One region of the Pseudoclavibacter sp. RFBA6 genome, then DNA from elsewhere that is predicted to be linked to it. Evidence: riboswitches for the same ligand, from Rfam matches in the RefSeq annotation. Region 1 holds a riboswitch; the other holds the start of a gene.
What was found. Region 1 has a riboswitch for FMN ahead of ribD (bifunctional diaminohydroxyphosphoribosylaminopyrimidine deaminase/5-amino-6-(5-phosphoribosylamino)uracil reductase RibD). Riboswitches for the same ligand answer to the same signal wherever they lie in the genome.

Region 1 (6,915 bases):
GCCAGTCGGCGTCGACAGTGTTGGTGCCGGCTGGGCTTCCCGACCAGAGCAACGGGTGGGCGGTGGCCGCGTCGCCGAACAGCTCGCCGACGCATCGCTCGAAGCGCTCGCGGTGGGCGGCGTGAGCGATGACTCTGCCGGAGTCGACCCGCCACGACTCGATGACGCTGACGACCGCGGCCTTCCGGCCGGCGGCGTCGCTGTCGTCGCGCGCGTCGCCTTCGCCTGCTTCGGCTGCACCATGACCCTGCATCGCCCCATTCTGCCCCAGGCAGCGGATTGCAGAGCGAAGGCGAGGATCGGGCGAGGGCGCACTTGTGGTCGCTTCCGGGGTGTTTTGACGACCACAACACCGCCCCGAACCGTGTGGGCTGCCCGGGAACCTCGTGGTCGCCAGCGTGACTGAGAATGCTCAGGTGCCCGAGCGGCTCCGTGACGCCTGAGCGGACCAGCCGCCCGCAGCCGCCTCAGCTCAGTGGGTCCGGGAGGCTCCAGCACCCGCGAAGCTCGCGAGCCGCGCGACGTGCCGCGCGAGGATGTCCGTCTCGACGTTGACGTGGTCGCCGACGCCGAGTGTGCCGAGCGTCGTAGCGCTGAGCGTCTCGGGGATGAGCGACACCTCGAACCAGTCGCTGTTGCCTGACGTCCCGCTCGGGCCCGCCGTTCCGACCGCGCTGACCGTCAGCGACACCCCGGACACGGCCACCGACCCCTTGTCGACGAGCAGCCCGGCGTGCACCGGGTCGATGGCGAAGCGGATGCGCCGCCACGCGTCGAACCGCTCGACCTCCAGCACCTCGCTCGTCGAATCGACGTGCCCCTGCACGATGTGGCCGCCGAGCCGGTCGCCGAGCCGCATGGCTCGTTCGAGGTTCACGGCGTCACCCACTGCGCGGTCGCCGAGGGCGGATGCGCGCAGGGTCTCCCCCATGACGTCGGCCGTGAAGCCGTCGCCCAGCAGCTCGGCGACGGTAAGGCACACTCCGTCGACGGAGATGGAGTCGCCCACCTTGGCGTCGCTCACGCTGAGCGGACCGCGCACCGTGAGGCGCGCATCCGTGTCGCGCCTGACGATGCTCGTGATCTGGCCGAGCTCTTCGATGATGCCGGTGAACACGGTCACTCACCCGCCGCGGCGGAGGGGACCGGGACGGATGCGGCCGGGAAGTCGCGCAGTGCGGTGGCCGTGGCGATGGCAGCGAGCGTCGCATCCGCCCCCTTGTCTTCGAAGCTGCCTGGCAGGCCGATGCGCGCCTGCACCTGCTCCTCGTCGTCGCAGGTCAGCACGCCGAACCCGACCGGGATGCCCGTGCGCACGGCGACGTCGGTGAGACCGGCGGTCGCGGCCGAGCACACGTACTCGAAGTGCGGGGTGCCGCCGCGGATGACGACGCCCAGGGCGACGATCGCATCCGGCCCGCTGGCGGCGACCCGGCTCGCGGCGACGGGCAACTCGAACGAGCCGGGCACCCGCACGACTCGAACGTCGGTGACGCCGGACGCCGCAAGGGCGCGTTGGGCGCCGTCGAGCAGCGCCGCCATCGCCGTGTCGTGCCACCGAGCCGCGACGATCACGACCCTCATCCCGGTGCCGTCTGCCTGCACCGCCGGTGCTCCCTGTCCGCTCATCGCCGTGCTCCTCTCGTCAGCGCCGCCGTGGCGCGTGTGCTCGTTTCGTGGTGGTGCTGGCTCTGCGTGCCGGTCAGGGCCGGGAAGCCCGGGTGCCGCATCCGGTAGCCGACGATGTCGTCGACGTGCAGCAGCACGAGGTCGTGCGCCGATGCGAGCGCGCCTGCCTCGGCGTACGAGAGCATCTCGCCGTCGTCGCGCACGAGCTCCGCGATGACGCCGACCTCGCCTGCACCGGCCAGGCGCACGAGGTCGACGGCCGCTTCCGTGTGCCCCGGTCGCTCGAGCACGCCGCCGTCGACGGCGCGCAGCGGCAGCACGTGCCCGGGGCGGATGAGGTCGCGCGGCGTCGAACCGGCGGCCGCGAGCGCGCGCACGGTCGTCGCGCGGTCGCTTGCCGAGATGCCGGTCGTCACGCCAGCGGCCGCATCCACGGTGACCGTGTAGGCGGTGCCGCGCGCATCCTCGCTGCGTTCGACCATGAGCGGCAGTTCGAGCCGATCGGCGAGGTGGCCGGGCAGCGGCGCGCACAGGAGTCCGGACGAGTGGCGGATGATCCACCCCACCCACTCGGGCGTCGCCGTGGTGGCGGCGAGGATCGCGTCGACCTCGTTCTCGCGCGAGGCGTCGTCGGCGACGAGTACCGGCCGCCCGGCCCGCAGCGCTTCGAGCGCGCGGGCGAGCTGGGCGCTCATGCTGCGACTCCCTCGGCGGAGAAGGCGCGGTCGTGCTCCGCGTTCGCGCGCGTGTCCCGAACGAGGTGGATGAGCGTGTCGACGCCGAGCGCACGCACGGACTCGGTGGCCCATCGGCTCGCGTCGCGCAGACGTCCGATGTCGAGCGACGCGACGGAGCTCGCGCCGTCGCCCAGGAGGATCGGCGCGACGTAGGCGTCGATCTCGTCGACGAGACCCGCTCGCAGGAACGCCGCCGAGATGGTCGGTCCGCCCTCGACGATCGCGTGGCGGACGCCGAGCAGGCGCAGCTCCTCGAGTGCGGTGACCGGGTCGTGGGTCCTCAGGTGGACGAACAGCTCGGGGTCCGCGCGAACGGCGGCGTCTGCGGCCACGTCCCGCAGCCCCATCACGACGCGGAGAGGTTGCGGCGCATAGCCGGCCGCGGGCCCGCGGACGGAGAGCGTCGGGTCATCGGAGCTCTGCGTGCCCGTGCCGACGAGGATCGCGCACGCCTCGCTGCGCCGCTGGTGCGCATGCAGCCTCGCGGCTTCCGAGGTGATCCACCGGCTCGACCCGTCTGCGGCGGCGATCCGCCCGTCGAGGGTGGACGCGAGCTTGAGCGTCACGAACGGCCGACGCTGGGCGACGGCGGTGAGCCAGACGCGCAGGAGCGCCTCCCCTTCGGCAGCCCGGAGCCCTCCGAGCGCGTGCACCCCGCGCGTGCGCAGACGTGCCGCTCCCCCGGCCGCGACCGGGTTCGGGTCGGCGACCGAGTAGACGACCTCAGCGACGCCGGCGCCGAGCAGGGCCTCCGCGCACGACGGCGTCCGCCCGGTGTGGGAGCACGGTTCGAGCGTCACGACGGCCGTCGCACCCCGCACCTCCGCGCCGGCAGACCGGGCGTCGTCGAGCGCGGCGGCCTCCGCGTGCGGGGTGCCGGCCCCTCGGTGGAAGCCGCGTCCCAGGATGCGGCGCGGGCCGCCGCCCGGAGACGGCGGTGCGAGCAGCACGCACCCGACCCTCGGGTTCGGGTCTCTCAGTGGCCCGCGGGCCGCGAGGGAGAGCGCCAGTTGCATGGCGGCGTCGACAGACTCGACGCGGTTGGATTCTTGGATCGGCATCGCCGGTGACCTCCGCATTTCGCGTGCCACGGGGCCATATCCCGGTGCCGGCGCAGCCGGAGATTCCGGCAGCCGACGCCAACGAAGGCCCTCGCCGAAACGAGCGCCTCCCATGCACCTACCATCCGGACTTTAACCGTCGGTCCCAGAATTTCACTGAGTCAACCGCTCGCGGACGAGCGGGTCGCGGACTCTCACCGCCGGTTCGGACTTTCACCGACCCCGGAGCATGTTGCACGGCGAGCCTAGACGAGCCGGCCATCGGAAGACAGCGTGTGACGCCCGGAAACCGACTTCGTCGCCATATTTCAGGAACGCGGCCTACGCGACCACTTCGCGCAGGCCGATCGCGAGGTGCACGTCCTGGCGCTGACCGCCGGAGTGCACCAGCGCGGAACCGTCATCGTCGACCGTGAGCTGCGTGCGGTGGCTGCGCAGGGCCGCGACGACGGCGGCGCGGTGCTGCTCGAGGTCGAACCATTCGAGGTCGCCGATCTCGGCCGCGAGATCACGTTCGCTCTGCTCGACGAGCTCGGCGAACCGGACGCCGGCACCCTGCGCGGCGGCGAGGCTCGCTTCCCGAGCTCGAACGTGGTCGGGGTGCCCGTAGCCGCCCGTCGCGTCGTAGCTGATGACGAGATCCGGCTCGTCGTGCGCGATGACGGCGGCGAGGTCGGCCGTCACCTCCTCGATCGGGGCCACGCTGAACGCCCGCAGGTCGGTGTCGTCGGCGGGACCCGCGAGACCTGGCCGCAGCCAGCGCATCCCGGAGTCGCGGTACTCGCGCGCCTCGAGGCCCGCTGCCCGTGCGGGCGGCGTTCCGAGCCACCGGTGGTGGTCGATGCCAAGCGCATCGAGGGATCCGCGCAGCTCGCGCTCGCGCACGTCTGCGAGGTCCGCGACCGACGTGTCGGCGGGAAGGACGCCCGCGACGATCTCACCGAGCTCACCCCGCGTGCAGGTCACGAGCGTCACCTTGGTGCCGCGCTCGTGCAGCTCGCGGAGCAAGGCGCCGCCCGCGAGGGCTTCGTCGTCGGGATGCGCGTGCACGATGAGGACGTGGCGCACGGAGTCGAGCAGGCTCGCGCGCCGCTCAGGCATGTGTTGGTCCCGGCTCTGCGCGGGCGACCAGCTGGCGGAACACGGCCAGGAGCCCTTCGGCGCTGAGGTCCCACGAGTGGGCGAGCGCGTGCTCGCGCGCGGCTACGCTCATGCGCTCGGCACGCGCCGGGTCGCGCAGGATGCCCGCGATGGCAGCCGCCCAGTCCGCAGGGTCGCGGGTCTCGAGCAACGTGCCGGTGACGCCGTCGACAACGGCTTCGCGAAGCCCGCCAGCGGCGGAGGCCACAACCGGCACTCCCGAGGCTGCGGCTTCGAGCGCGACCAGACCGTACGTCTCGGAGTGCGAGGGGATCAGCACGACGTCGACGAGCCGCAGCTGGGCGGCGAGCGCGTGCCTGCTGAGCGAGCCGATGTACTGCACGTGCTCGGCGAGCCCGTGCCGCGCGACCGCCTCGTGCAGCTTCGCTTCGTAGGCGCGCCCGTCGTCGTCCGGAGGGGCGGCGCCCACGAGCACGTAGTCGGGGCGCACGTCGTCGTCGATCTCGGCGATCGCGTCGAGCGCCAGGTCGAAGCCCTTGAGCGGATGCAGGCGACCGGCGGACAGGGCGCGCTTGGGTCGCGACTCCCGGGCGGCTGGCTCTGCCCGCGCGTCCCGGGCCGGGAAGAAGAGGTCGGCGTCGACGCCGGGCGGCACGATGTGGGTGATCGCTGGGTTGCCGCCGAGCCTCGAGAGGACGGTGTCGCGCTCCGCTCTGCTCACGACGACGATGGCGTCGGCCGACTTCGCGAGCATCGCTTCGCCGGCGAGGCGGCCTGGCGACTCGGCGCGCTCCCCGTCGGCGAGCGGCGTCGAGCTGCCGGCGGCGATGGAGTGGAAGCTCTGCGCGATCGGGATGCCCAGCTCGCGTGCGACGGGGAGCGCGGCGACGCCGGAGAACCAGTGCTGGGCGTGGAGCACGTCGACGGACAGCTCGACGAGGAGGACGGCCAGCGCATCCCGAAACTCGTCGATGACGTGCTCGTGCTCGCCTTTCGAGATGAGCCGCGCGGGGCCGGCGTCGAGGTTGTGGAGGCGCAGGTTCTCGCGGAGCTGCACGGTAGGTTCCGCGTCGGGGTCGCTGCGCCTCGTGATGAGCTCGATCTGGTGGCCGCGGTCCGCGAGCGCCTCCGCCTGCGCCAGCACCACGACGTTCATGCCACCCGCGTCCTTGGTGCCCGGCTCGTCGAGGGGGGAGGTGTGGAGCACGACAAACGCGATGCGGAGGGGGCGCTCATCGGGGAGGACGTCAGGCATGCCTTTGACCGTAGGCGCAGCGGCCCCGCTTCGCCATTCGGGATGCTCCGCGTTACGAGTCAGCGTGCACTCACCCCCTCGGCAGAGGCCGCCGCGCTTCTGCTCCCCGCGCATGTCAACCGGTCGAAGCTGAGAGTTCAGGCTCGTAGCGTCGAGAAGACCACACACGGTGGCAAACCACACAGGGAAGGAAGGTGAGGGAGATGACGCTCGCTCGTGAACTGATGACCAGGACCCCGAAGTGCGTCGGGGAGAACGACACGCTTGCCGAGGCCGCGCGTCTGCTGCGGGACCTCGATGTCGGCTCATTGCCGATCTGCGGAGAGGACCAGCGGCTCAAGGGCATGCTGACCGATCGCGACATCGTGGTGAAGTGCATCGCCGAGGGCGGTGACCCGAGCGCGACCAGGGCCGGAGACCTCGCGGAAGGAAAGCCGGTGACGATCGGCGCGGACGACGATGCAAGGGAGGCCCTCCAGGTGATGCAGGAGCACCAGGTTCGGCGTCTGCCCGTCATCGACGGTCACGATCTGGTCGGCATCATCAGCCAGGCGGATGTGGCCCGAGCGCTCTCCGCGGAGGAGACCGGTGAGACGGTCGAGGAGATCTCCTCGTGAGCAGCCACCTGCTCGACCCCAGCACGCCGGACGAGGAGGATGCGGCCGCGGCTGAGGGGACACTCGATCCAGCGACGACCGATCTGAGCGAGGTCGCGGAGTCGGTCGCCGGGCGCGGGGAGCCCAATCTCTCCGATATCGGTGAACCCACCCCGGCCGCTGATCCACGTCAGGGGCAGGACCTCGGGCTCGAGCCGCGCACCGCGGAGACCGCTGGTGAGTGATCCGCGGAACGATGCGAAGACGCAGGACGGCGCCGACCTCATCCGTCGGTGCCTCGAGGCGTGCTCGGACTGCGCGCTGGCCTGCTCGGCTTGCGCGGGAGCGTGCCTCACGGAGGATCGGGTCGCCGATCTCGCACCCTGCATCCGATCTGACCTCGACTGCGCGGAACTCTGCACCGTGACGGGGTCCGTGCTCGCCCGCCGGGCGGATGGAGACACGCGCGGTCTTCGCGCGCTCGTCGAGGCCTGCCGCCAGGCGTGCCTAAGCTGCGCTGAGGAGTGCGAGAAGCA
Region 2 (6,915 bases), on a different contig from region 1:
CGCTGCCGCTCTACGTCGCCCAGACCGCGATCTTCGACCGCGAGTTCGGCTACGGCTCGGCGCTGACCGTCATCGCCTTCATCATCCTCATCGTGTTCACCGTGATCTATCTCCGAGCCAACCGCTTCGGACGGGAGAACTGACATGTCCCTCACCACACTCGCACAGCCGCAGGGCCTTCCGGCGCCCACCGAACCCGAGACGCCCACGAGCAAGAAGGAGGCCCCGCTCAACAAGCCGCGGCCGAAGTCGCTGCTCGATCGGCTCCTGCTCGCCGTTCCGCTGACGATCGCGCTCATCTTCACGCTCGTCCCGTTCTACTGGATGCTGCTGTTCGCCTTCCGCCCCGCGGGTTCCACCTCGCTGGTGCCGTGGCCGATCACGTTCGACCACTTCATCAAGGTGTGGAACGGGAACGGCTTCGGCGTCTTCTTCCTCAACAGCCTGTACGTGGCCGGGGTGAGCCTCATCATCTCGACCGTCATCGGCCTCCTCGGCGGCTACGCGCTCGCCCGATTCGCGTTCAAGGGCAAGTCGGCGTTCGTGCTGATCATGCTCTGCACGCAGTTCATCCCGGGTGCGATGCTGCTGATCCCGCTGTTCCAGGTCTTCAACGGGCTCGGCCTGACGAACTCGCTCTGGGCGCTCATCATCTCCGACACGGTCTTCCAGCTGCCCCTCTCTCTGGTCTTGATGGCGGGCTTCATACGCAACGTGCCGATCGACCTGGAGGAACAGGCGTGGGTCGACGGTTGCTCGCGGTTCCGGGCCTTCATCACCGTCGTCCTGCCGCTGCTCAAGCCGGGCATCGTCGCGGTCGGCTCGTTCGCGTTCATCAGCGCGTGGAACAACTTCCTCTTCGCGATCATGTTCATCACCTCCCAGGACCAGTTCACGATCCCGGTCGGGCTGAGCTACCTGCTCGGTGAGTTCGGGACGGACTTCGGCGCGCTCGCAGCCGGCGGTGTCGTCGCTGTCGTGCCCGTCGTCGCGGTCTTCGCCTACGTGCAGAAGTACTTGGTGCAAGGCCTCAGCGCCGGGGCGGTCAAGGGGTGAGCAGCGACGCCTGGACTCTCCTCCGGAGCACTGAACGCGGCGTTCGCGCCCGCGGGCTCCGCGCCGCGGCGGCCGCCCTTCGGGATGATGCCCAGCAGCTGATCGCGATCGCGGCCGCCGAGACGAACCTCAGCGCGGCCCGGCTCGGCGGGGAGATCGAACGCACGGCCTCGCAGGCCGAGCTGTTCGCAGACCTCATCGAGGAGGGAAGCCACCTCGACGCGGCGATCGACCACGAAGCGCCGGGTGCGCCCGAGCTCCGGCGGATGCGTGTGCCGATCGGACCGATCGCGGTCTTCGCGGCGGGCAACTTCCCATTCGCCTTCGGCGTCTTCGGCGGGGACACGGTCTCCGCCCTCGCCGCGGGTTGCCCGGTGGTCGTGAAGACGCACCCCGACCTCCCGGGGACGAGCAGGGCAACGCACCTCGTGATTCGCGACGCGCTCGAGTCGAACGGCTTCCCCGTCGGCGCGCTCCGGATCGTGACCGAACGAGATGCGGGCCGCGCGCTCGTCGAGGACCCGTCCGTGGCGGGCGTCGGCTTCACGGGTTCGGTGGCGGGTGGTCGTGCGCTCTTCGACTTCGCTGCGGCGCGGGAGACTCCGATCCCGGTGTTCGCCGAGATGAGCAGCACCAATCCGACGGTCGTCGCGCCAGAGGCCGCCGAGACCGACGTCGCTGGCCTCTCGGAGGAGCTGGCCTCCGCCACGACCGCGAGCGCGGGGCAGCTCTGCACGAAACCTGGCCTGATCTTCGTCCCAGAATCGGCGACGGCGCTCATCGATGCCGTCTCCGAGCGCATCGCCGAGGTTGTGCCGCAAGCGCTCCTCTCGCCCGGCATCACGGATCGATACGAGCACCGTCTCGACGACTGGCGGCGAGCTGGGGTGCAGGCCCTCGTCGGCGGCCGGTCGACGGCGCAGGGCCAGACGGCGACACTCGGGATCACCTCGCTGGGCGAGCTCACCGGCACGCTGGAGGAGGAGGTCTTCGGCCCCGCGACGCTGCTTGTCACCTACGCGTCCCTCGACGAGGTGACAGGAACGCTGCTGGCGCTCGGAGGTCAGCTCACGACAACCGTGCGCGCCACTGGCCGGGACCTCGACGCGATCGACGAGCTGCTCGACGCGGCGGCGTCCACGAGCGGCCGGGTCATCGTCAACGGCATGCCGACCGGTGTCCGCGTGGCCTGGGCGACGACACACGGAGGCCCCTACCCGGCATCGACGAACGGGTCCAGCACCTCCGTCGGGGCGTCCGCCATCGACCGATGGATGCGACCCGTCAGCTGGCAGAGCACGCCGGATCGGTTCCTGCCGGACGAGCTCAGGGAGCACCCGAGATCGCGCGTGCCCCGCCGGATCGACGGCGTGTGGGAGCGGGCGGACGCGTGAGCACGACGCAGATCGCCAACGCCTGAAATCATGGGGTGGTGCTGCCCGAGCGGCGGCTCGACTTCAAACGTCAGCATCGGGCCCGCGTCGCCGAACGGCACCAGGACCGGGAGCAGCGCCTCTCCTAGCCCTGCGGCACGTACGCGTTCGTGAAGGCGTCGCCCTCGAGGGGCTTCTCGAGCAGGTCCTGTTCGCTCATGAACGTCGCCATCGTCGCCCACACCTCGGCGTCGTTCGTGAAGAGCGGCTGCCCGTCCTGCGCGGACAGGAACGGGATGGTGGCCTCGAGCGTCGCGAGCGCGTCGCTCTTCGCCTCGTCCGTGTAGAGGGTTGGGATGTACTCGGCGGCGATGTCGATGGACTCGTCCGGGTTGTCGATCACGTACTGCGTCGCCAGGGCCAGCGCCTCGAGCACGGGCGTGATCATCGCGTCGTCGCCCTCGATGATCGAGTCGGCGACTCCGAGCGACGGGCCGACGAGGGTGGGCGCGTCGGCGGGCGCGATCTCGATCGTGCGCACCGGGAAGCCTGCCTTCTCGAACTGCACCGCGTCGTTGTTGACGTAGCCCATGACCCCGTCGACGGCGCCGGTCGTGAGCGCCGCCTGCTGCGTGTAGCCGATGTGCTCGATCTTCACATCGTCCGCTGTCAGCCCGTTGCTCTGCAGCAGTGACAGCAGCGCGAAGTACGTCTGCCCGTAGGGGCCGGGCGTGCCGATCGTCTTCCCGCGCGCATCCGCGGCCGTCTTGATGTCGGAGTCCTCCGGCACGATGAGCGTCGCCGGGTACGTGTTGTAGAGCGTCGCGACAGAGGTGACCGGGATGTCGGCGGCCCGTGCCTGCGTGATCTCGTCGCCGCCCGCGTACACGAAGTCCTCGGTGCCGTTCGCGAGAGCCCCGAAGAGGTCCTCGCCTTCACCGTGATGGCGCAGCTCGACATCGACGCCCTCATCCTCGAAGAAGCCCTTCGCCTCGGCCACGTAGAACGGCACGAACTGGATGTTCGGGGTGTAGGTGAGCCCGATGGTGGCGGCCCCCGCGGGCTCGGCCGTCGCGTTCGCGGCGTTGCCATCGGCCGATGGCGAGCATCCGGCGAGCACGGCCACGGCCGCCACAGCGCCGGCAGCGACCAGGGAGCGCAGTACCCGAGGGCCGCGAGCAGCGCGGCCCGGGGTGGTGAGGTGAAGGTTCATGAGCGTCTCCTGGTCGAGATGGGCGGGGTCAGGCGGGCCGGGGTCAGGCTGGGAGGGGTTCGTCGGCGAGCACGCGGGCGCGGCGCTTCGCCTTGGGCTCGTCGTCGTTCCAGGTGACGGCGTTCTGGAACAGGCGCATGAGGATGTACAGGGCGACGGCGAGGACCACGAGCATGAGGAGCGTGGAGAAGATGCCAGGGATGTCGTTGGCGTCGCGGTTGAGCGTGAGGAGCATCCCGAGGCCCCGGCCGCCCATCGTGAACTCGCCGACGACGGCGCCCGTGATCGAGAGCGTCACACCGGCGCGGATGCCGGCGAGCACGCTGGGCAGCGCGAGCGGGCCCTCGACCCACCACAGCAGCTGGTACCAGTTGGCGCCGTCGATGCGTCCGGCCTCGATGACATCCTGCGGCAGCTGCCGCACCCCGAGCACCGTGGTGACGATCATGGGGAAGAACGACATGATGGCGCACAGCACGACCGTGGGCGCGAGGCCGTAGCCGATCCACAGCACGAGGAGCGGGGCCAGCGCGATGGCCGGCACGGCCTGCGACGCGGCGACGTAGGGGGTGATCGCGACGTCGACCCAGGGCAGGCGAGCGATGAGGTAGCCGAGCGGGACAGCGACGAGGATCGCGAGGAGGCTGCCCAGCAGGGCCGCGGACAGCGTCACCCAGGCGTGGGAGAGCATGGGCCCCTGCGTCACGTCGAGCCAGAAGCGCTCGGCGAGCTGGCCCGGCGCGGGGAGGAACTGCGGCGAGATGAGACCGGCGGCCGTGACGGCCCACCACACAGCGAGCACCGCGACCGCCACCGAGATCGGTGCGGAGATGCGTGCTGACGTCGTGTTCATCTACCCGGCTTTCGTGGAAAGCTCCGGGGATGACGAGGCGCGTGGGTTCGCCGAACGGGTCAGCGGATTCCACGAGCTGACGGTACGCCGAGGCGTGCCGTCACGTGCGCCTCCCTTCCGGACTTTCACCGTCGGTTCCGGAATTTCACCAGATCAGCCACTCCCTTGCGGGAGCAGGTCGCGGACTATAACCGCCGGCTCGGAATTACACCGACCCCGGAGCACGTGGACTCTGCTGTCAGAGTACGACAGGTCTCCGAGAAGTGCGACATCATGACGCTCCGCGACGAGCGAACAGCAGGGTCAGGCTTCAGTGGAGTGGTCGCCCCGCGCCACCTTGATGGCGTAGTCGACGGGGCTGTCCGGCGCGTCGACGCCCTCAGCGGAGTCCGGCTTGTCGTCGATGACCGTGTCCGAGTCGACCGCGTCCGGCTCTGCTGGCTTGGGGTCGTTTCGGTCAGGCATCGTGCTCGGGTTCGAGAACTCGCCGGTGTCGCTCATGATTCCTCCGTCTCGGCTGTGGTCGTTCAGCGGTTGATGTCGTCGTCGAGGCCCGCGTCCTCGATGGCCTGCTCCTCAGGGTCGGGCGGCGGCGAGACGTCGGGCTGCTGCGCTGGAGACTCGGCTCCGGCGGCACCTGGCGCACCTGGGCCGGGCTCGAAGGCAGCGGGCACCTCGCGCTGTTCGTGGGGGCGGGGGATGAATGGTTCTGCCATGGACATGCGTCCATCGTGGGCAGATGACGCGCGGCCCTTCAAGGGTCTTCAGCGGAGGCTCACCGGGCTATCCGCTCCCGCCCAGCTTCCCGCACGCGCTACTGCGCGGCCTGCGCCTCTGCGCTCTTCTTCGCGTTGCGGAGCTCGCTGGCGATGGCGGCCGCGGCGATGGGCTTCGCGAGGCCGAGGCGTTCGGCGATGCCACCGGCGTCGAACTCGGCGTCCACGGTCACGCGGGTGCTCGCTGGGGTGATCGCCTCGGTGCGCACCTCGGCGGCGAACGACGCGCGCCCCTCGACCGACTCCCAGCGCAGGCGCTCGCCCGGCTCGTTGACGACGACCTTCGCGTCGATGGACCGGCGCTGGCCGACGAGCTCAACATCCCAGCGGATGAGGTCGGGGCCGAGCACTTCGACGTGCTTCACGATGCTGAGCACGCTGGGGAGCGACTCCGGCTCCGCGTACAGGCTGAAGAGCACGTCGACGGGCACGTCGATGTCGATGGATTCACTCACGAAGGTCATGCGATCAGGGTAGTCGTCGCGCCCTGGGCTGCCGCCGGACTACTGGCTCGCGGCGAGAGAACCGGTGGTGGAGGCCCCGGGCGTGGCCGCGAAGCAGCGGTAGGTGCGCTGTCCAGCGTCCCAGTCGTCCTGGCTCAGCGGGTAGCTGGCCTCGATGATGAGTCCGGGGACGGCTGCCGCGGCGGTCGTGTCGAGGACTTCCTTGGACTGGCAGGTGATCTGGGCGCGATCGCGCAGCGCGTCCTCACCCGGGTACTCGTCGCTCTCGGAGAGCGGCGTCGCCTCGACTTCGGCGAGCAGCTGACCGGAGTGCTCGAGGGCGCAGTCGACGACCTCGAAGCGAGGCTCCCACGCCGACACGAAGTCCTGGATGCACTGGCCCGGCTCCAACAAGGAGGCATCGACGCCGGCGAGCGGAACCGTCGTCGTGGGCGGGCCGGCGGTCTCTTCCGGCGGCACGGTCCCGTCGCCGAACGGCTGGAGCCAGACGCCGAGCGCGACCCCGCCGAGGACGAGCACGCCGAGCAGCGCCGCCAGCACGCCCCGGTTGCGGCGCCCAGCAGCTCCGCGGATGTTGGTCACGCGTGAGCGCCTAGGCGAGGCCCAGGTCCTCGAGGCCGATGGCGGCGCGGTACGGGTAGCCCGCGGCCTCGATGATGCCCTGCGCTTCCGTGGCGCGGTCGACGATGACGGCGACGCCGACGACGTTCGCGCCGACCTTCTCGAGCGCCTCGATGGCTTTCAGCGGCGAGCCGCCGGTCGTGGAGGTGTCCTCGAGCACGACGACCCGCTTGCCCTGGAGGTCGGGGCCCTCGACCTGGCGGCCGCGGCCGTGGTCCTTCGGCTCCTTGCGCACGACGAACGCGTCGACGACCTTGCCCTGCGCGAGCCCCTGGTGCATGACGGCGCTCGCGAGCGGGTCGGCGCCCATCGTGAGGCCACCCACAGCGTCCACGGGCCCGAACTCCTCGATGAGGTCGAGCAGCACGCGGCCCATGAGCGGAGACGCGCGGTGGTCGAGGCTCAGCTTGCGGAGGTCGATGTAGTACGTCGCCTTCTTCCCGCTCGTGAGGGTGAAGTCACCGTGGAACACGGCTTCGTCGCGGATGAGTTCGATGAGGGCGTCGCGGTCTGTCGTCACGGGGCCAAGCCTAATCGCCCGCCGCGCCCGTCAGTGCGC

Region 2: linked by a shared signal. The riboswitch ahead of C5C17_RS00750 (ABC transporter permease) and the one ahead of ribD (bifunctional diaminohydroxyphosphoribosylaminopyrimidine deaminase/5-amino-6-(5-phosphoribosylamino)uracil reductase RibD) in region 1 are both predicted to bind FMN.

The regions. Positions count from the first base shown of each region.
Region 1 covers NZ_PSUA01000005.1:268,573-275,487, reverse strand. The annotation lists gene C5C17_RS04215 (aminotransferase class IV) at 1-253, opposite strand, end outside; gene C5C17_RS04210 (riboflavin synthase) at 473-1,117, opposite strand; gene ribH (6,7-dimethyl-8-ribityllumazine synthase) at 1,120-1,629, opposite strand; partial or broken gene ribB (3,4-dihydroxy-2-butanone-4-phosphate synthase) at 1,722-2,324, opposite strand; gene ribD (bifunctional diaminohydroxyphosphoribosylaminopyrimidine deaminase/5-amino-6-(5-phosphoribosylamino)uracil reductase RibD) at 2,321-3,427, opposite strand; FMN riboswitch at 3,537-3,661, opposite strand; gene C5C17_RS04190 (PIG-L deacetylase family protein) at 3,749-4,528, opposite strand; gene C5C17_RS04185 (glycosyltransferase) at 4,521-5,783, opposite strand; gene C5C17_RS04180 (CBS domain-containing protein) at 5,987-6,400, shown strand; gene C5C17_RS18515 (hypothetical protein) at 6,397-6,624, shown strand.
Region 2 covers NZ_PSUA01000003.1:39,223-46,137, reverse strand. The annotation lists gene C5C17_RS00770 (carbohydrate ABC transporter permease) at 1-143, shown strand, start outside; gene C5C17_RS00765 (carbohydrate ABC transporter permease) at 145-1,056, shown strand; gene C5C17_RS00760 (aldehyde dehydrogenase family protein) at 1,053-2,450, shown strand; gene C5C17_RS00755 (ABC transporter substrate-binding protein) at 2,575-3,642, opposite strand; gene C5C17_RS00750 (ABC transporter permease) at 3,686-4,495, opposite strand; FMN riboswitch at 4,597-4,723, opposite strand; gene C5C17_RS00745 (hypothetical protein) at 4,799-4,996, opposite strand; gene C5C17_RS00740 (hypothetical protein) at 5,023-5,211, opposite strand; gene C5C17_RS00735 (SRPBCC family protein) at 5,310-5,735, opposite strand; gene C5C17_RS00730 (septum formation family protein) at 5,775-6,317, opposite strand; gene pyrE (orotate phosphoribosyltransferase) at 6,328-6,876, opposite strand; gene C5C17_RS00720 (hypothetical protein) at 6,907-6,915, opposite strand, start outside.